Defluviitalea raffinosedens: one gene and its partner. The protein of the gene in region 1 binds, or shares a complex with, the protein of each later gene. Links are inferred from orthologs where the notes say so. Each region holds a gene or a part of one and is shown on either strand. Other genes may lie near its edges. The genes, in order: JOD07_RS03635 and nifU.

Region 1 (10,427 bases):
CATATAGAAATTACGGACATTATGCAAAGGGAAGATTCCTGGGAGATTGATCTTAAAGATGGAAGTCGTATACAAACAGAATATGTGGTTAATGCTGCGGGGGCCTGGGCACCGGAAATAGGAAAACTTATTGGAATTGATATTCCCATTAAACCCAAAAGGGGGCAAATTATCGTTACTCAGCAGGTACCACCCCTTGGAGCAACCAATGCCTGGAGTGCGGATTATATTGCTGCGAAAATGAACCCTCAGATTATCCAAAGAAAGCCCAAAAAACACAGGGAGTTGGGAATTGGACTGGCTCTTAGCCAAGCCTCCAGTGGCAATTACTTAATAGGAAGCACGAGGGAATATGCAGGGTTTGACCAAAGTACGACTTATGAAGCGTTGATGCTGATCATGCAAGAAGCTCTTAAGATGTTTCCAATTTTAAAAAACGTTCATATGATTCGAAGTTTTGCCGGCCTTAGACCAGCTTCCGAGGATGGTAAAGCCATTATTGGAGAAGTAGAGGGGAAAAAAGGATTCTATATTGCGGCAGGCCATGAAGGAGATGGTATTGCTATGGCACCTGTTACTGGCAAAATTACGGCTTCTATGATTTGCGGCGAGAAAGTGGCCTATCCTATGGAAGAACTGAATTTAAGCAGGTTTAAAAAGTAAAAAGTTAAAGGGGGCAGAGTATGGATTTAGGGGTATGGTTGTGGATTGTTACTGGCGTAATGTGCGCGGTATTCTTGTTCATTTCCTGGAAGGTAACGGGAAAAGCCCAGTCCAGTTTTTCGCATTATGCCATAGGGGGTAAAACTTTTCCTTTATATCTTATTTTCTTTACACAATTTGCAACGATTATGGGTGTTGGAAATTTTATAGGCCATGCAGGTAAAGGCTATCAATTTGGGCTTCCCTGGCTTGTATTCATTTTAGGAGAACAGGGATCTAAAATTATTTTTGCACTATTTTTTGCAGGATTGGCAGGACGGCTTACCTATAATACTTTTCCTGAAATGATGGATGATTTAATCGTAAGAGATAAGGTCACAAGAGCCTTAGGCGGTATTCTGGCTTCTATGATTATGATTGCATGGGTGGGAGGACAAGGAAAGGCTTTTGGAAATATCTTTAACATTATTACTGGCGCCAATCCTGTTCCAATTATTCTATTATTCTCTCTTGTATTTATTGTTTATACCACTCTGGGAGGTATATATTCCGTAGTTTGGACGGATCTGATTCAAGGAATATTGGTTGTAATATTTGGTGTTGCTTTTTATATCTTTGCCTTTTCACCAGTTGGCTGGAGTATGACAGAATTGGGAATGAGACTCGCAGAAGTAGGCAAAGGAGAATTATGGAGTTTTAGAGGAACCAATGTCATACAGCTTCTTAATCAGTTTGTAACGGGATGTATTGGGATATTGGCAGCTCAGATTTACTGGCAAAGGTGTTTTTCCGCTAAAAATAAAAAAGCTGCAAGAGACGGACTTTTATGGAGTGGAATCATTGCGATTATCTTTGTTATGTTAACTGCATTGGTAGGTATGGTGATTCTTACATTAAATCAAGGACTAAAACCGGATGATGCAATGCCTTGGTTTATGCTCAATTATGTTCCCAAAGGTATTGCAGTGATGATTTTTGCACTGGTACTGGCGGCAGGTATGTCTTCGGCAGATTCAAACTTAAATTCTGCATCCATTCTTATTGTCAACGATTTAATCAAACCCTTTAAGGAGAAGGCAACAGATGCACAGCTTGTTAAATATGCAAAAGGATTAACCATTGTCATTGGTGTTTTTTCTGCCGTAGCAGGCATTTATGCCAGCTCTATTTTAGACTTGTTTTCCAGGGCCTATGCCATGGCCGGAGGTGGTTTAGTCCCCCTTCTTTTAGTAGGGCTTCTTTGGAAGGAAAGAAAAGGCGAAAAATTCGAAATGGGCGTTAAAAACAGCAAAGTAACCCCTTGGGGCGCAAGGATTGGAATTATAACTGGCTCCATACTCACACAAATTCCTGCCCTGGGTTCTAACAGGGTACTTATTGCTTTAATAATCTCTGCTGTTTTGATTATTATAGTATCTTTATTGACGAAAAATTCAAAAGCGCAATGGTCATAAAATGATAGGGCGGACAGTGTTCGCCCTATTAAAAATAGAGAGAGGAGTATTTATGGAGGATATTATTATATGCAGATGTGAAGAAATTACTCAAAGAGAAATTGAAGAGGCCATAGAGGATGGAGCAAATACCTTTAACGAAGTAAAAAGATTTACAAGATGCGGCATGGGACTGTGTCAGGGACGGACTTGCAGAGTGCGAATAGAAAAAATGATCCAAGAAATAACGAAAAACCTTCCAAGGCAGGGAACCTATAGACAACCCGTCCGTCCAGTTAATCTTGGAATAGAAGGTGATCTTTTAAATGAATAGAATTATGGAACATCCTATATTAGGAAAGATGGAAGATAAAAAAGAAGTTGCCATCTGGGTAGATGGCAAGATCCTTAAAGCCTATGAAGGAGAAATGATTGCTGCCACGCTGCTTGCCAATGGCATTAAAGTCTGCCGTTATACCAGAAAAAGAAAAGAACCCAGAGGAGTCTTTTGTGCCATAGGGAGATGTACGGATTGTGTCATGGTTGTGGATGGTATTCCAAATGTAAGAACTTGTATTACCCCAGTGAGAGATGGAATGAAAATAGAAACCCAGAAGGGCCTGGGCAGTTGGGAGAGAAGTGAAAAAGATGATGAATAAATCCGTAGTGGTCATTGGAGGTGGACCTGCAGGTCTTTGCAGTGCCATTGAAGTGGCAAAGGCAGGAGGAGAAGTGCTTGTCATTGATGAAAATCATAAGGCAGGAGGACAACTTTTTAAACAGATCCATAAATTTTTCGGTTCTAAGGAACATAAGGCAGGTATGAGAGGGATATATATAGGAGAAATGCTTCTTAAGGAAGCAGAAGATTTAGGTATTGAGATATGGCTTAATACAGAGGTAGTAGGGCTTAATGCCAATAAAGAAGTATGGGTAATTCAAAATAAAAAGAAGTCTTTGACGGTCCAAGGGGAAAGAATCATTATCGCAACAGGAGCCCAGGAAAATCCCATCAATTTCCCTGGATGGACGCTCCCTGGGGTGATGGGTGCAGGCGCAGCCCAGACCATGATGAATATTCATAGGGTTAGGCCTGGGAACAAAGTGCTTATGGTAGGATCGGGAAATGTAGGGGTCATTGTATCCTATCAACTCATACAGACAGGCATAGAAGTGGCAGGAATTATCGATGTAGGGGAGAAGGCGGGCGGATATGAGGTTCATATGGCAAAGTTAAGAAGAGCCGGGGTGCCTTTTTATCCGAGGCATACGATAAAAAGAGCTCTTGGAAGTACTTGCGTAGAAGGAGCGGAGATTGTAGAGGTGGATGAGCATTTTAAACCCATAGAGGGCAGCGAAAAAATTTTGGATGTCGATACCATCTGCCTTGCTACGGGTTTTACCCCTTTAGGAGAACTGGCATGGATGGCAGGTTGTGCCTTTCTGTACAATCCTTCTTTGGGAGGGCATATTCCTGTTCACGATGAAAACATGGAAACCAGTATAAAAGGTATCTATGTTGCAGGAGATATAACGGGAATAGAAGAAGCGAGCATCGCCATGGAAGAAGGCAGAATGGCAGGCCTTGCAGTGGCCTGGTCTCTGGGGCTTTATGAAAAAGAAGAATATATAAAATATGCAGCTTCTGTTAAAAACAGGCTTTCTCAGCTAAGACACAATATTCATGAAGGAAAAAGTCAAAAGAGCATGGTGCTTCCATCCAAAGAGAGGTTATTAAAAGGAGCCGTTGCAATCGTTGAATGCACTCAGGAAATCCCTTGTAATCCCTGTGAAGCTTCCTGTCCCAGGCATGCAATAATGATTGGAGATCAGATCAGCAATACACCCAAAATAGATTATGAGAAATGCATCGGGTGCGGACTTTGTGTTCCTGCCTGCCCGGGTCAGGCCATCACCCTTAGAGACTATATTTTTTCAGAAGAAGAAGTTGCCTTATCCATCCCCTATGAATTTTTGCCCCTCCCTAAAAAAGGAGAAAACGTTATGGCGGTGAATAAAGATGGGCAGGCAGTATGTCCTGCAAAAGTCGTTCGGGTGGTCCAGTCCCCTAAATATGAAGGGACAGCAGTAGTGACCATTTCTTATCCAAGAAAATTTTTCTATGAAGTTGCTTCAATTAAAATATAATCCTAAGAATGGTGTCTGCCATATACATTTGTGGATTCATTCCAAATGTGGAAATGTATATTGACAGGCACCATATTCTTTTTGATTAATACTATAATATTAAGCCAATTTGCTATATTTTGGGGGTGGGGAATATGAACCCATATGGATTTCGAAAGTGGGTGGTGGGTGTAGAGGGGAAAGTCCCCCTCATAAATGGGAAATGTGTAACGGGCGTTAATTTTGATAATGGAGCCACTACTCCTCCTCTCATTTCGGTGATGGATGCGGTGAATCGTTTTGCTTTTTGGTATTCTTCTGTTCATAGAGGAACTGGATATAAATCAAGACTGTCTTCACAGATTTATGAAAAGGGCAGGGAAATTGTCTGTGATTTTGTCGGAGCTGATTCTAAAAAGGATGTGGTCATCTTTACCAGCAATACAACCCAGGCCATTAATAAAGCAGCTATAAAATTAGGAGAAAAAGGGGGAAAAGAGGTTGTATTATCTACAGCTATGGAACATCATTCCAATGATTTACCTTGGAGGAATCACTTTCATGTGGACTATATTGGAATCGATGGGCATGGACGGCTGGATATGGGAGATTTGGAGCGTAAACTTAAAAAATACGAAGGGAAAGTAAAGATCGTTACCATGACAGGAGCATCCAATGTACTGGGATATATTAATCCAATCTATAAAGCAGCAAGAATTGCGCATCAGTACGGAGCTAAAATATTCATAGACGGAGCACAGCTCGTTCCCCATACTTCTGTTGATATGAAATCTCACAAAGATCCGGAGCATATAGACTTTTTGGCGTTTTCTGCCCATAAACTGTATGCGCCTTTTGGCATCGGGGTTTTAATTGGGCCCAGAGAAGTTTTTGTTGGAGAACCTTCTGATCCCGGCGGGGGAACGGTAAAATTTGTTACCCATGATGAAGTGGTGTGGAATGATCCGCCACAAAATGAAGAAGGAGGCTCTCCCAACGTCATAGGAGTTGTAGCCCTTATACAGGCTATAAGAACCCTTAATGCAATGGGAATGAATGCCATTGAGGCTCATGAAAGAAAGTTGGCAGCCTATGCAATGTATAAATTAACTCAAATCCCCGATATAGAACTATATGGAGATATTCATGATATAGAGGATAGATTAGGTATTATTTCTTTTAATATTAAGGGAGTTCCTCACCGGGTTGTGGCATTGGCCTTGTCCTATGAAGGCGGTATTGCAGTGAGAAATGGCTGTTTTTGTGCGCAACCTTACATTCAGATGCTCTTAAAGCTTTCTAAAGAAGAAATCAAAGCCTACATAGAAGATGAAACAAAAACTCGGCCGGGGATGGTCAGAATCAGTCTGGGGTTTTATAATACTTTCCAGGAAATTGATCGTTTGGCTGCATTATTAGAGTGTATTGTACGGAATAAAAAATATTATATTGATCAGTATGAGAATTTAGATTAATCATTGTGATCAATGCAAAGGGCGAAAAAGTTCGCTCTTTTATTTATTATATAGGGAAAATTTTCGAATTTCCTATTTCAAAAAAGCTTCCAGGCAGGATGGAAATTTGAATGTATTGAATTTTGTCGGTTTGCCGACCGCGTTTGGCGCGAGAGTTTCGAAGGAGAAATTCTTTCTTGTGAAAAGAATGTTATACATTGATCGTTGAATTTTATTATAAATATTGAATAAGAGGATAAAATACTAATAAAATTTTATAAGGAGATGAAAAATTGAGCAAAAAATTAAACTTACTCATGTTTAGCGGCGACTATGATAAAGCTTTGGCGGCTCTTATTTTAGCCAATACGGCAAGAGACATGGATATGGAAGTAACCATGTTCTTTGCGTTTTGGGGACTCTTTTTGCTTAGAACAGGAGAAAATGGAAATACAGAAGAGAAAAGTCCTTATGAAAAACTGTTTGGAATGATGACACCAAAAGGACCGGAAGAACTTCCACTTTCTAAGATGAATTTCAGTGGATTAGGGAAGAAAATGTTGATTGACATGATGGAAGAAGATGGGGCCCCAAGACTCATAAACTTTTTAAACGGAGCAAGAAAAAGAGGAGTGAATTTTTATGGCTGTAAGCTTTCTATGGAAATTATGGGGATCTCGAAAGAAGAGCTGATTCCTGAGGTAGAGGTCATAGAAGCCAAAGAATATCTTAAAGATGCTCTTGAATCAGATATCCAGCTCTTTATTTAACATTAGTACAAAATTTTCCTTAATTCCAAAAATATATTTACAAATTTACCTGTAAGGGTATAATGTTGTTATACTGATTCCAAAAATAAAGTAATTTTCTTGACTTTAGGGGGTGAGCATATAAATCACAGATTGATTGATACGGATGCCAAAAAACTGGAAAAGGGTCAGATTTGGCTAGACATAGCAAAAGAAGGAGCCAATGATGGTTTTTGGGGTCTGGATATACCTCAAAATACAATCTACTATAATGGAAAAATCAGAGAGTATTTTGATGGAGATAAATCCACCCTGTATATGCCTATTGAGTTTTTAAAAGAAATCATACATCCTATGGACATTGATTATGTTAATGAGACTTTAAAACGTTATTTGAAAAGAGAAATATCCATTTTTAAAACAGAATGCAGGGTAGCCATTCAGCCTTCAAATTATGAATGGGTTCTCATTCAGGGAAAAGGCATTTGGGATGAAAATGATGAACCGTTGTATCTGGCGGGCTCCTATACTTTACTTAAAGATTTCACGAATGCAGTAAACCATCATTATGATATAAAAAGGCAATTAAAAGAAACTTCGGCCCTTTTGGATACGATTTTTGACAGTATCCCTGATCCAATTTACATTAAAGACACTGAAGACAGGATTATTCAGTGCAACATGGCAGCTCTTGATCTTTGGGGATATACCAGTGAAGAAGTCATCGGGAAAAAATGTACAGATCTTAAAATGTGCAGTAAGCCTTGCACGGAGTCGATCACCCAAAAGGCCTGTCAGTCCAAAAAGACTGAAAAAATCCAAACCTATATAGAGAAACTGGAAAAATGGGTGGAGATCATGGCATATCCCGTTTTTGACAAAGATACGAATGAAGTTCAGCTTGTGATGGAGCACATTAAAGATATCACAGATTTGAAGAAAGTAGAACTCATCCTCCAGGAAAATATAAAATGTCAAGAGAAATTACTTAAGGAAGCGCAACGCGACAATAAAGCCAAAACAGAGTATTTTACCAATGTATCCCATGAGTTAAAAACGCCTTTAAACATCATTTTATCTACGTTGCAGCTTTTAGAAACTTTCTACTTGCCTTCTGAAAAAGAAAAGAAGTATGCAAGTATTATGAAACAAAACTGTTACAGACTTCTTCGTCTGCTCAATAATACTATTGATGTAACAAAAATTGATTCCGGCTTCTTTAAATTGCATTTGGAAAATGCTGATATTGTTTATGTTGTTAAGCAAATTACTTTGTCGGTTGAGCAATACATAAAAAACAAATCGATTAACCTTCTGTTTGAAAGTAAAGTCTCCAAGCAAATCATGGCTTTTGATGCAGAAAAAATAGAGAGAATTATGTTAAATCTTTTATCCAATGCTGCCAAGTTTACTCTACCTGGAGGCGTCATTAAAGTAGGAATAGAAAAACAGGATGAGAAAATCCTTATATCCGTAAAAGATACTGGCATAGGTATACCATCCCAAAAACAACATGTGATTTTTCAGAGATTCGGTCAGGTAGATTCCAGTGCTACACGGCAATATGAGGGAAGCGGAATAGGATTGTTTCTTGTTAAATCTTTAGTGGAAATGCATAATGGTACCATTCATGTGCAGAGTGAAGAACATAAGGGGACAGAATTTATCATCGAACTTCCAATCAAAGTTCTTAAGGAAAAAGCCAAAGAACCCCTTAATAATGAAAGAAGTTCTTATAAAAATGTCGAAATGCTCAATATAGAGCTTTCAGATATTTATGAATAGCCGTGCAGAATGTAAATTCTGTAGGCTTTTTTTTATTTTTTGTAGAAATGTTAAAAAAATATATTTGCAAATTGCAGTCTACGTGATATAATGGTGCCAATGTCAGACAATTGTATATAATGCATGTTAATAATAATTATCTTTCATTGTATAGAGGAGGAGACAAAGTGGAATTTAAAAGCAGCTATTTACAAGAAGTCATGGATAGGGTCATTGCTAAAAATCCGGCTGAACTTGAATTTCATCAAGCAGTGAGGGAAGTACTCCATTCCTTCGAACCGGTTCTTGAAAGACATCCCGAATACATCAAGGCAGGGATTGTTGACAGAATTGTAGAACCGGAAAGAGTGATCATGTTTAGGGTATCCTGGGTTGATGACAATGGCAAGGTTCAGGTAAACAGGGGCTTTAGAGTACAATTTAACAGTGCTATAGGACCTTATAAAGGAGGCATCCGATTCCATCCTTCTGTAAATCTCGGGGTTATTAAATTCTTGGGCTTCGAACAAATCTTTAAGAATTCTTTAACTGGTCTGCCAATGGGCGGAGGTAAAGGTGGAAGCGACTTTGATCCTAAAGGAAAATCTGACGGAGAAATTATGCGTTTTTGCCAAAGCTTTATGACAGAGCTTCAAAGACACATCGGTGCAGATACGGACGTTCCAGCAGGAGATATTGGTGTTGGAGCAAGAGAAATCGGATATATGTATGGACAATACAAAAGACTTCGCAATGAATTTACAGGTACATTAACTGGAAAAGGCTTAACCTATGGGGGAAGTTTAGTTCGTACTCAGGCAACAGGATATGGCTGCTGCTACTTTACAGAAGAAATGTTAAGAACCAAAGGAGAATCCTTTGAAGGTAAGACTGTAGTGATTTCAGGATCTGGGAATGTTGCCATTTATGCAGCAGAAAAAGCACAGCAACTGGGCGGAAAAGTTGTTGCTCTTAGTGATTCCAATGGATATGTTTATGATGCAGAAGGCATCAAATTAGATACAGTAAAACAAATCAAAGAAGTTGAAAGAAAGAGAATCAAAGAATATATCAACTATCATCCAAATGCAGAGTATCATGAAGGATGCTCAGGAATTTGGACAATCCCTTGTGACATTGCACTTCCTTGTGCAACACAGAATGAACTGGATGGAGAAGCTGCAGCAACCTTAGTGAAAAACGGATGTATTGCAGTGGCAGAAGGGGCCAATATGCCTTCTACACCAGAAGCTGTTGAGATTTTCCTTAAGAACGGTATTTTATTTGGACCTGGAAAAGCTGCCAATGCAGGAGGCGTTGCTGTTTCAGGTCTCGAAATGAGTCAAAACAGTATGAGATATTCCTGGACTTTTGAAGAAGTGGATGCAAAATTAAAGCAAATCATGGCAAATATCCACAAGAGTGCTCAGGATGCGGCTAAAGAATATGGCCACGAAGGTAATTATGTGGTAGGAGCTAATATTGCAGGATTCTTAAAAGTAGCTGAAGCAATGTTGGCACAGGGAATAGCTTACTAAAATACCCAAATTGATTTAGAGATGTAACTTATGTATAATGTAATAGAAGCCTTATTTGTTGCTTGTTCAAATAAGGCTTCTCCTATTATTGAGTTATTTTACAGAGGAGATGTAAAAATGTATAAAATCTTGAAAAAAGAAAAACTGAACGAAGCTGTAGAGCTAATGGTTGTTCATGCACCTTTTGTAGCACGAAGTTGCCAACCCGGGCAGTTTATCATTCTCAGGGCCGATGAAAAAGGAGAAAGAATTCCATTAACCATTGCAGATTACGATAGAGAAAAAGAAACTGTTACCATTATTTATCAGATTGTTGGATACTCTACCCAGCTACTAAGCAGCAAACAAGAAGGAGATACGATTCCTGATTTTGTAGGGCCCTTAGGAAAACCTTCTGACCTTAAAAAACATAAAAGAGTATTAGGAATTGGCGGTGGCGTTGGAGCAGCCCCCCTATATCCTCAAATACGAAAACTTCATGAAATGGGTGTGGCAGTAGATGTGATTCTGGGTGGAAGAAGCAAAGAGTTTATTATCCTTGATAAGGAATTTGAAGCGATTTGCGATAAGGTCTACTATGCAACCGATGACGGCACAAAAGGCAAAAAAGGATTCGTGACCGATGTACTGAATGAACTATTAAATGAAGGTAAGGAATATGATGAAATCATTGCCATAGGGCCTCTTGTAATGATGAAA
Region 2 (10,308 bases), on another replicon or contig:
TAGTTTTCAGAAAGAATTGCCTCAACAAGACGATCTGTAACTTCAATGGCACTCATTTCTGGTTTGAGATCATAAGTCGCCACTTTAGGAGATGGAACTAATATTCTGTCCTCTCCTTCGTTTGGTTTTTCTACTCCACCATTGAAAAAGAAAGTCACATGAGCATATTTTTCAGTTTCTGCAAGACGAAGCTGTTTTAAACCTTTTTCAGCCAGATATTCTCCAAAAGTTTTTGTAAGTTTTGTAGGCTTAAAGGCAACAGATTTATTTTTAATGGTGATATCATATTCAGTAAAAGCAACGTACTTCACTGGGAAGAAACCGTTGGCTCTTTCAAAACCACTAAATTCTTCATCACAAAAACATCTTGTGATTTCTCTTGCTCTGTCAGGTCTAAAATTAAAGCAAATAATAGAATCATGAGGTTGAATCATAGCCGTTGGTTCACCATTGGTCAGAATAACTGTTGGAAGCACGAACTCATCATAAACTTCATTTTCATAAGATAATTGCACTGCCTGCACTGCATCTTCGGCTTTTTCTCCGGTACCTAAAACCATCGCATCATATGCAAGTTTTACTCTTTCCCATCTGTTGTCACGGTCCATCGCATAATATCTTCCCATCACGGTTGCAATCTTTCCCACACCGAGTTCATTGATTTTGTCCTGTAATTGTTGAACATAATCTTTACCGGATGCAGGAGGAGTATCTCTGCCATCTAAGAAAGCATGTACATAAACCTTTGACAAACCATGTCTTTTTGCTAATTCCAACAGTGCGTACAGGTGTGTGTTGTGACTATGTACACCACCATCGGATAAAAGACCATACAGGTGAAGGGAAGAATTGTTTTGCTTACAGTTTTCAACTGCACTGAGCAGTGCTTCGTTTTCAAAAAAGTCTCCATCTAGAATAGATTTCGTGATTCTTGTCAGTTCTTGGTATACTATTCGACCTGCTCCAATGTTCAAATGCCCTACTTCAGAGTTTCCCATTTGACCTTCAGGAAGGCCTACGTCCATTCCACTGGCATATCCTTTTACAAAAGGATATTTTTTCATGAGACTGTCGAGTACAGGGGTTTTCCCCTGACATACAGCATTTCCATCACAGCGGTCATTTAATCCAAAACCGTCAAGGATCATCAACACGGTTGGTTTTTTTCTCATTTTAATACTCCTTTTATGAACAATCTTAGTTGTTGTAATTCACAATTTTGCTAAAATCTACTTTCAAGCTTGCTCCACCAACTAAGCCTCCATCAATATTTGCCATTTCAAAAAGCTCTTTTGCATTTTCGGCATTTACACTTCCGCCGTATTGTATGCGAAGTGATTCAGCTACAGAAGCATCATAAATTTCTGCAACTACTTGACGAATTGCAGCACAAACTTCTTCAGCTTGCTCTGATGTAGCTGTTTTACCAGTACCAATTGCCCAGATAGGCTCATAAGCAATGACTACATCTTTCGCTTTTTCTGCTGGAACATCTTTTAAAGCAATTTTGGTTTGAAGTCGAACCAAATCAACTGTAATCCCCTGTTCTCTCTGCTCTAACGTTTCTCCTACGCAAATAATAGGAATAAGGTTGTGTTCAATAGCTTTGAGAACTTTCTTATTTACGATTTCATCGGTTTCTGCAAAATAAGCTCTTCTTTCAGAATGTCCGATAATAACATATTTAACACCTAACTCTACCAACATATTAGGTGCAACTTCTCCTGTATATGCTCCGCTTTCTTCATAATGCATATTCTGAGCACCTACAGCGATGTTTGTTCCTTTAACTGCATCTAATACAGCTGGAAGACAAACAAAAGGAGGGCAAAATACTACATCAACATCTGTAGTATTTACTAAAGGCTTTAATTCCTCTACTAATTTTACCGCTTCTGAAGGAGTTTTATTCATCTTCCAGTTTCCTGCAATAATTTTTTTTCTCATCATAAAGCCTCCTGAATTATTCTTTGTCGTCTGCTGCTGCCACGCCTGGTAATTCTTTACCTTCAAGGAATTCTAATGAAGCTCCGCCACCAGTAGAAATGTGAGTCATCTTATCGCCAAATCCTAATTGGTTTACTGCTGCAGCAGAATCTCCTCCACCGATAATGGTTGTTGCATCTGTTTCTGATAAAGCTTTTGCAACTGCCATTGTTCCTTGCGCGAAGTTTTCAAATTCGAATACGCCCATAGGTCCGTTCCAAACAACTGTTTTAGCATCTTTTACAGCTTCGGCATAAAGTGCTCTTGTTTCTGGTCCAATGTCAAGACCTTCCCAATCAGGCTCAATTCCTCCTCTTGGTACTACTTTAAATGGAGTATCATTTTTAAATTCTTGAGCCACTACATGGTCTACAGGAAGTAATAATTTTACGCCTTTTTCTTCTGCTTTTTGAATCATTTCTTTTGCATAGTCAATCTTGTCAGCTTCTAATAATGACTTACCTACTTCATGACCCAATGCTTTTATGAAAGTATAAGCCATTCCGCCGCCAATAATTAATGTGTCTACTTTATCAAGGAGGTTATTAATTACATTAATTTTGTCAGATACTTTTGCTCCGCCTAAGATCGCAACGAAAGGTCTTACTGGGTTGTTTACTGCATTACCTAAGAACTCAATTTCTTTTTGCATTAAATACCCTACTGCACAGTCTCCTTCGATGAATTGAGTAACTCCAACGTTGGAGCAGTGAGCTCTGTGTGCTGTACCAAAAGCATCATTTACAAATACGTCTGCAAGACTTGCAAGTTCTTTGCTAAAATCATCAATATTCTTAGTTTCTTCTTTACGATATCTTGTGTTTTCAAGAAGAACAACGTCTCCTTCTTTCATTTCAGCAACAGCTTTTTTTGCATTTTCTCCAACTACAGTATCATCTTTTGCAAATACTACTTCTTTTTCTAATAATTCGCTTAATCTTTTTGCAACAGGTGCTAAAGATAATTCTGGTTTAGGTTCTCCTTTTGGTTTTCCTAAGTGAGAGCAAAGAATTACTTTTCCACCGTCATTGATTAATTTCTTAATGGTTGGCAGTGCTGCAACAAGTCTATTTTCATCTGTAATAACACCATCTTTTAATGGTACGTTAAAATCACATCTAACTAATACTCTTTTCCCTTTAACTTGGATATCATCAACTGACTTTTTCTTAAGCATGGGTTTCCCTCCTCAATATTCTCAATCCGATTTATTAAAAGAAGGTCCGGTCCTATAGTCATAACTACAAAACCGGACCTTTTGGTCTACCTAATTATAAACGTTCTGCAATGTATTTTGTGAGGTCAACAATTCTGTTTGAATAACCCCATTCATTGTCATACCAGGAAACAACTTTTACTAAGTTTCCATCGATTACCATTGTGGATAATCCATCAATGATGGAGGAACGAGGATCTTTTTTGAAGTCGATGGATACTAATGGTTCTTCAGTGTATCCTAATACTTTGTCATCAGCAGCAGCTTTTAAAGCAGCATTAACTTCTTCAACTGTTACAGTTTTTCCTAATTCTACAGTTAAATCAACTACAGATACTGTAGGAGTAGGTACACGCATAGCCATACCAGTTAATTTTCCTTTAAGAGAAGGAATAACTTTAGCAACTGCTTCTGCAGCACCAGTTGTTGTAGGAATAATGGATTCAGCAGCAGCACGAGCTCTTCTTAAGTCACTGTGAGGTAAATCCAAAATTCTTTGGTCATTTGTATAAGAGTGAACTGTTGTCATAATTCCTCTCTTAATTTCAAATTTATCATGAAGCACTTTAGCAAATGGTGCTAAACAGTTTGTTGTACAAGAAGCGTTGTCAACGATATGGTCTTCAGCTGGGTTATAATCCCCTTCGTTAACTCCCATAACAATAGATTTTGTTCCTTTTCCAGGAGCGGAGATGATAACTTTCTTTGCACCTGCATCAATATGTAATTGAGCTTGTTCTTTCTTTCTGAAAATACCTGTAGATTCGATTACGATATCTACACCTAATTCTTTCCAAGGAAGATCAGCTGGATTCTTTTCTGCAAGCACTTTGATTTCTTTTCCATTAACAACTAAAGCGCCTTCTTTAGCTTCAACTGTTCCTTCGAATTTGCCAAAGCAAGTATCATATTTTAATAAATGAGCTAATGTTTTAGGATCTGTTAAATCGTTGATTGCTACAACATCCAATCCTTGTGCGATCGCTACTTTAAATGCATTACGTCCAATGCGTCCAAAACCATTAATTGCAATTTTTGCCATTTTTTCATTCCTCCTAATATTTTTAAATTATATTTTAGGTTATGAAGACTAAAATTTGTCCCCATAACATAATACCACAAATTATAATTTTGCACACCTAATAATTTCATTTGCAGCACCTTCATCCATCACAACGCAACCATGCTTGAGCAGATGCCCTGCTGCTTTGATCGCTTGAGCCTTAGAAGTTCCTCCTGCCACTGCAATCATATAAGGAATTTTTTTAATATCGTCTAGCTTAATTCCAACAGATCGGGAAGTATATACAATATTACCACTGGGATCAAAATAATATCCAAATGCCTCTGCAACAGCTTCTTTTCTTCTTAAGAAATCTAAAATAGTCTCTGAGAGTCCTCTTTTTTCTGCCATTTTTAAAGCATTCCCAATTCCAAAAATTAATATGTCTGCTTTTGAAACTTTTTCAAGGGTGTCTTGAATCTCTGGCTCTTTAATAATACTCTCTAAAGATTTTTTACTTAAATGATCGGGAATATTCAACAATTTATATTTTGCCCCTAATTTTTGCGCCAATTCAGAAGCTAAGGTATTGGATTGATATTCTACTCTGTGCCCTACACTTCCTCTGGCTGGCAAAACGAACACATCATCATACGTGCTGCCTAAGGGCTGAATTGCCTTTACCATTTGATTTACCGTACTTCCTCCGGTAATTGCAATGGTGTTTCCCGGTCTGATCATACTTAGCAATAGCCTTGCTGCTGCTTTCCCGATATCTTTTTTAAACATATCATTTTCATCAGAATTTCCTGGAACAATAATCACTTTATTAATATTTAAAATCTTTGAAACCTTTTTTTCCAATTCAGTGAGACCTTTAATTTCATACATTAAATGTTCTAAATCCTGGACAAGAGTATATCCTTCTGAAGTGATTTCCATTCCTGAAGAAGTAACTTTAAGAAAAGCATTTTGTCTTAAGAAATCAACTTCAGCTCTGACGATTCTTTCGGAAAGATTCAAATGAGCTGCCAAAGCTCTTCTTCCTATAGGAGCAGAATATAAAACTGTCTTTAAAATTTCATATCTTCTTTCTAAATCTAAAATTCCTTCAGGAATAATCTTCTGAAGTGTCACATGTAAATTTGTCATATGAACGCCCCTCGGGTACATTATTGTCCCACTGTACGATTTAGGTCCCACATAAGCTAAAAGAAAATATGCAAAAACCTTAAGAATTTGCAAATCGGTAAAATTTAATTCCTTATATGCAAAATAAACCTTCTAAATAAAAAAAGATATTTTGTATCTTCGTTTATATTGTAACGAATATGATACAAAATATCAAGAAAAATTTCAAAAAATATGGTACAAACTTACCTTACTAAAGTCTTATTATTTATGGCCGTCAAGAACTGAAAGAGCAATATTTGACGCATGGTCCGAGATTCTTTCTAAATTGCTTATTACATCAAGGAAGACTACTCCTGATGTAGCACTGCATTCATTTTTAGCAAGTCGTTCTATATGTCTTTTACGAAGTTCCTTTTCCATTTTATCAACCATATCTTCATTAGGCTCTACTGACTTAGCCAATATTGGATCATTTTCTTCCCGTGCCCGGATTGCATCTTCAAAACATTCAATGCATTTTTCAGCCATCGTCCTTAATTCCAGTATTGCTGAATCCGATAACTGTACTTTTTCCTCAATTGCAAACTGAGCCAATTCTGCAATATTTTCTGCATGATCCCCTACTCTTTCTATGTCTCCAACAGTATGAAACAGGCCTGTAACAAGAGAACTTTGCTGTTCATTAATCGGGGAATTTGAAATCTTAACAAGGTATGGTGTAATGGTTCTGTTAAGAACATTAATATTTTTTTCTCTTTTAAATACTTTCTCTACTTTTTTCTCGTCCTTCTCTAGCAAGGCTTCTATAGCCAATTTTGTATTTTCTGCAGCCATGTGCCCCATTCTTACCACTTCTTTAATAGCATTTTCAACTGCAAAAGTAGGTGTTTCAAGAATTCTTTCGTCTAAATGACGAAGACCACTTTCATCTTCTTCATCTTTTCCTCTAACAAATATTCCTGATAAATAAACAAGCATTCCAGCAAAAGGAAATAAAATGATTGTATTGGCTATATTAAAGATCGTGTGAACAATACTTATTTCAGTCATACCAATTAATTCCAAACCAAAATGTGGATTAATAAAATAAAAATATACAACAGCAAGTATTGAGAATATAATTGTTCCTATTATGTTAAATAATAAATGGATGTAGGCTGCCCTCTTTGCATTCTTTGTCGCACCAATACTTGAAAGCATTGCTGTAACACAAGTACCGATATTTTGTCCCATAATGATGTATACAGCAGCACTCCAGGGCACCAAAGAAGCCGCCGCCAAAGTCTGAAGAATCCCTACGGAAGCCGAACTGCTTTGAATGATCGCTGTAACTGCAAATCCTGCGAAAACTCCTAAAAGAGGATTGTGTCCTAAAGTTAAAAATACTTCTGCAAAGACCGGAGAATTTCTAAGTGGCTTAACCGCATCTCCCATCATATCTAATCCAACAAAGAGAATACCAAACCCTGCAATAATTTCACCAATTTGCTTTATAGCTTTTTTCTTCGCAAATAACATCATGACAACTCCAATTGCTATCGCTAATGGAGCCAATTCAGAAGGATTTAACAACTTTGCCCACTCTGCACTGGATACAATCCAACCAGTAACTGTGGTCCCAATATTTGCTCCCATTATGACGCCTGCAGCCTGAGTTAAATTCATTAATCCGGCATTCACAAAACCAACTACCATAACTGTAGTGGCAGAACTGCTTTGAATAATAGCCGTAACACCGGCACCAACCAACACACCCATGAAACGATTATTTGTCAGGATCTCTAACAATTTTTTCATCTTATTTCCTGCAGATTTTTGAAGGCCTTCTGCCATAATCTGCATCCCATAAATAAATAATCCTAAACCTCCAATTAGAGCAAAAATAATCTTGGTGTAATCTTCCATATCTAACCCCCTGCTTTTTTATGTTGTATGCAAACATAAACATTCTAACATGTAGAAAAAAATAAAATCAACCCTATATTGTTTTTTGTAATTTCTTTATGATTTATCTCCAATTTTTTTAGTAATTAATCATATTTTTTATAATTTAATTTATTAAAATTGCCTTTTGTAAAAACAATAATTTCAAAAACTTGCAAAAACAGAATCATTTGCATAATAAAACCCCTGGGATACCCAAGGGTTTTATTAATTAACTTTATATTCACTTATTTTCCCCAAATAAAATGGTGCCTCCCCCTACAACCATATCATGATCATAAAACACAACTGCCTGCCCAGGGGTAATAGCTCTCTGAGGTTCATCAAACTCACATTTTACTGTATGATCATCATGCATCGTTATAACACAGGGAGCCAACTTATGACTGTATCGAATTTTCGCATGAACTCTCATAGGCCCTTCCAAAGTTTCAAAAGGCATAAAATTAAGATTGTCTGCATATAAAACCTTTTGAAAAATCTCATCATTTTCTCCCAATACCACTTCATTGGTTTGAGGCCTGATTTCTACGACATACATCGGTTTGCCAAAGGATATTCCTAATCCCTTTCTTTGTCCGACTGTATAATGAATGATTCCTTTATGCTTTCCTAATACATTACCTTTTGTATCTACAAAATTCCCTTTAGGAATTGAAAAATCATAATTTTGCTCGATATAGTTACCGTAATTATTGTCAGGAATAAAACAGATCTCTTGGCTGTCTGGTTTTGTCGCAACAGGTAATCCAATTTCCTTTGCAATTTTACGGGTAGTATCCTTATCATAATCTCCCAAAGGCATTAATGTATGCCTAAGTTGATCCTGAGTAAGGTTATATAATGCATAAGTCTGATCTTTCCCAACTGCAGAAGATATTTTAAGAGCATATCTTCCGATATCTGATAAATATACAACTTTCGCATAGTGCCCGGTGGCAATATAATCCGCCCCTAATTGAAGAGCTTTATGAAGCATGGATTCCCATTTGACATATCTGTTGCATGCAATACAAGGATTAGGTGTTCTGCCTTTCGTATATTCCTCTACAAAATAATCAATGACTTTATTCTTAAAATCATTTTTAAAATTCATTACATAATGGGGAATTCCAATTTTTTGGCATACTCTTCTTGCATCATCAACAGCAGAGAGACCACAGCAGCCACCGTGGTCCTCTATCTCATCTCTTGATTCATCTTGCCAAATTTGCATGGTCATTCCAATGACATCATATCCTTGCTCTTTCAAAAGATATGCAGCTACTGAACTGTCCACTCCACCAGACATTCCAATAACAACCTTTTTTTTAGTCATTACTTCACCTCAAATAATTTACTCATTATCCTCTGGAATATCATGGTGATCATCATCCTCTTTAGGCGGTGTCAATCCTTCAATCTCTATTCCATTTTTTTGTGCATAATCCCATAAAGCAGCCTGAAGAGCCTGTTCTGCCAATACAGAACAATGAACTTTTACAGGCGGCAATCCATCCAAAGCTTCCATAACTGCTTTGTTGGTTACTTTCATTGCTTCCTGTATGGTTTTACCTTTTACTAATTCTGTTGCCATACTGCTTGTTGCAACAGCTGCTCCACATCCAAAAGTCTTAAACTTTACATCCTTAATAATATTATCTTCAATATCAAGATATATTTTCATTATATCTCCACATTTAGCGTTTCCAACCGTTCCTACTCCGGAAGGATTTTCAATTTCTCCAACATTTCTAGGATTCATAAAATGATCCATTACTTTCTCACTGTACATCATTTTTAAGCACCTCTTTTTTTGTTATAGATTTTGTTCTTTTTTATAAGCTTCATATAAAGGAGACATATCTCTTAATCTTTGAACGATAGATGGCAATACCTCCAAGAAATAATCTGCTTCTTCTTTGGTATTTTCATCTCCTAGGGTAATTCTCAGGGAACCGTGAGCTTTTTCATGAGGAAGACCAATTGCCAGCAATACATGGGATGGATCTAATGAACCCGATGTACATGCAGAACCGCTGGATGCATAGATCCCTTTCATGTCTAATAATAGCAGGAGTGACTCTCCTTCAATAAAATCAAAAGTAAAATTAATATTATTAGGCAATCTGTCAGTAGGATGACCATTTAATTTTACATGGTCTATTCTGCTGGTAACTTCTTTTATAATATAATCTCTGAGTTCAGTCATCTTTTTATTATTTTCTTCCATATTCTCGAGTGCCAGTTCCAGAGCTTTAGCTAAACCTACGATACCTGCCACGTTTTCGGTTCCGCCTCTGCGGCCCCTTTCTTGTGCACCCCCATGAAGCAGAGGTTTAATTTTTACTCCTTTTCTTATGTATAATACACCTACGCCTTTAGGACCATGAAATTTGTGTCCTGAAAGAGAAAGTAAATCAACATTTGCTTTTTTCACATCAATGGGTATATGTCCCACAGCCTGAACAGCATCCGTATGAAATACTATGCCTTTTTCTCTTGCTATTTTCCCTATTTCTTCGATAGGCTGAATTGTGCCAATTTCATTATTGGCATACATAATAGTAATGAGAATGGTTGTATCCTTGATAGCCTTTAAAACATCCTGGGGATCAACTTGTCCATATTCATTTACAGGAAGATAAGTCACTTCATAGCCTTGGCTTTCTAAATATTCGCAAGTATGAAGTACTGCATGATGTTCAATTGCAGAAGTAATAATATGGTTTCCTTTATTTTTATAAGCTTCAGCAATTCCTTTAATAGCCCAGTTATCAGATTCTGTTCCGCCACTGGTAAAATAGATTTCTTTAGGATCTGCACCTAATAATTTGGCAATTTTATCTCTTGATTCATCTAAAGCTTGTTTATTCTTTCTTGCAATTTCATAGATACTGGATGGGTTGCCAAAATTCTCTGTAAAGTATGGCAACATTGCTTCTACAACTTGTGGATGCATAGCAGTTGTAGCAGCATGGTCAAAATAAATCTTCTGCATGTTTGATCACTCCTCGTTTAAACTTTGTCAAAGTTAGATATAATA

What was found.
Region 2: the proteins of JOD07_RS03635 (region 1) and nifU are in contact, whole or in part, in a solved structure (PDB 5XT5), measured with the Bacillus subtilis proteins. The link is inferred for Defluviitalea raffinosedens from one-to-one orthologs.

Annotation. Positions count from the first base shown.
Region 1 is NZ_JAFBEP010000003.1:83,046-93,472, reverse strand. What follows is about bases 3,670-6,538. They hold JOD07_RS03635 (aminotransferase class V-fold PLP-dependent enzyme), read left to right. Parts: upstream 3,670-4,378; coding sequence 4,379-5,698; downstream 5,699-6,538. Other genes in these bases: JOD07_RS03630 (DsrE/DsrF/DrsH-like family protein), read left to right, coding at 5,971-6,447; JOD07_RS03640 (FAD-dependent oxidoreductase), read left to right, coding at 3,670-4,244. Outside these bases: JOD07_RS03660 (NAD(P)/FAD-dependent oxidoreductase), read left to right, coding at 1-663; JOD07_RS03655 (sodium:solute symporter family protein), read left to right, coding at 684-2,117; JOD07_RS03650 ((2Fe-2S)-binding protein), read left to right, coding at 2,170-2,430; JOD07_RS03645 ((2Fe-2S)-binding protein), read left to right, coding at 2,423-2,755; more of JOD07_RS03640, read left to right, coding at 2,745-3,669; JOD07_RS03625 (PAS domain-containing sensor histidine kinase), read left to right, coding at 6,580-8,211; gdhA (NADP-specific glutamate dehydrogenase), read left to right, coding at 8,379-9,728; JOD07_RS03615 (sulfide/dihydroorotate dehydrogenase-like FAD/NAD-binding protein), read left to right, coding at 9,846-10,427. UniProt on the Bacillus subtilis protein: Type II cysteine desulfurase that acts as the initial step in the SUF-like Fe-S cluster assembly pathway.
Region 2 is NZ_JAFBEP010000023.1:11,749-22,056, reverse strand. Bases 7,339-10,088 are described here. They hold nifU (Fe-S cluster assembly scaffold protein NifU), read right to left. Parts: upstream 9,058-10,088; coding sequence 8,620-9,057; downstream 7,339-8,619. Other genes in these bases: nifS (cysteine desulfurase NifS), read right to left, coding at 9,082-10,088; mnmA (tRNA 2-thiouridine(34) synthase MnmA), read right to left, coding at 7,507-8,601. In the rest of the region: gpmI (2,3-bisphosphoglycerate-independent phosphoglycerate mutase), read right to left, coding at 1-1,172; tpiA (triose-phosphate isomerase), read right to left, coding at 1,198-1,950; JOD07_RS13210 (phosphoglycerate kinase), read right to left, coding at 1,964-3,163; gap (type I glyceraldehyde-3-phosphate dehydrogenase), read right to left, coding at 3,258-4,244; JOD07_RS13200 (sugar-binding transcriptional regulator), read right to left, coding at 4,326-5,357; JOD07_RS13195 (Na/Pi cotransporter family protein), read right to left, coding at 5,601-7,244; more of nifS, read right to left, coding at 10,089-10,263; JOD07_RS13175 (RrF2 family transcriptional regulator), read right to left, coding at 10,297-10,308. UniProt on the Bacillus subtilis protein: Part of the SUF-like system that mediates the biosynthesis of iron-sulfur (Fe-S) clusters. Acts as a sulfurtransferase and thus transfers sulfur from SufS to SufB.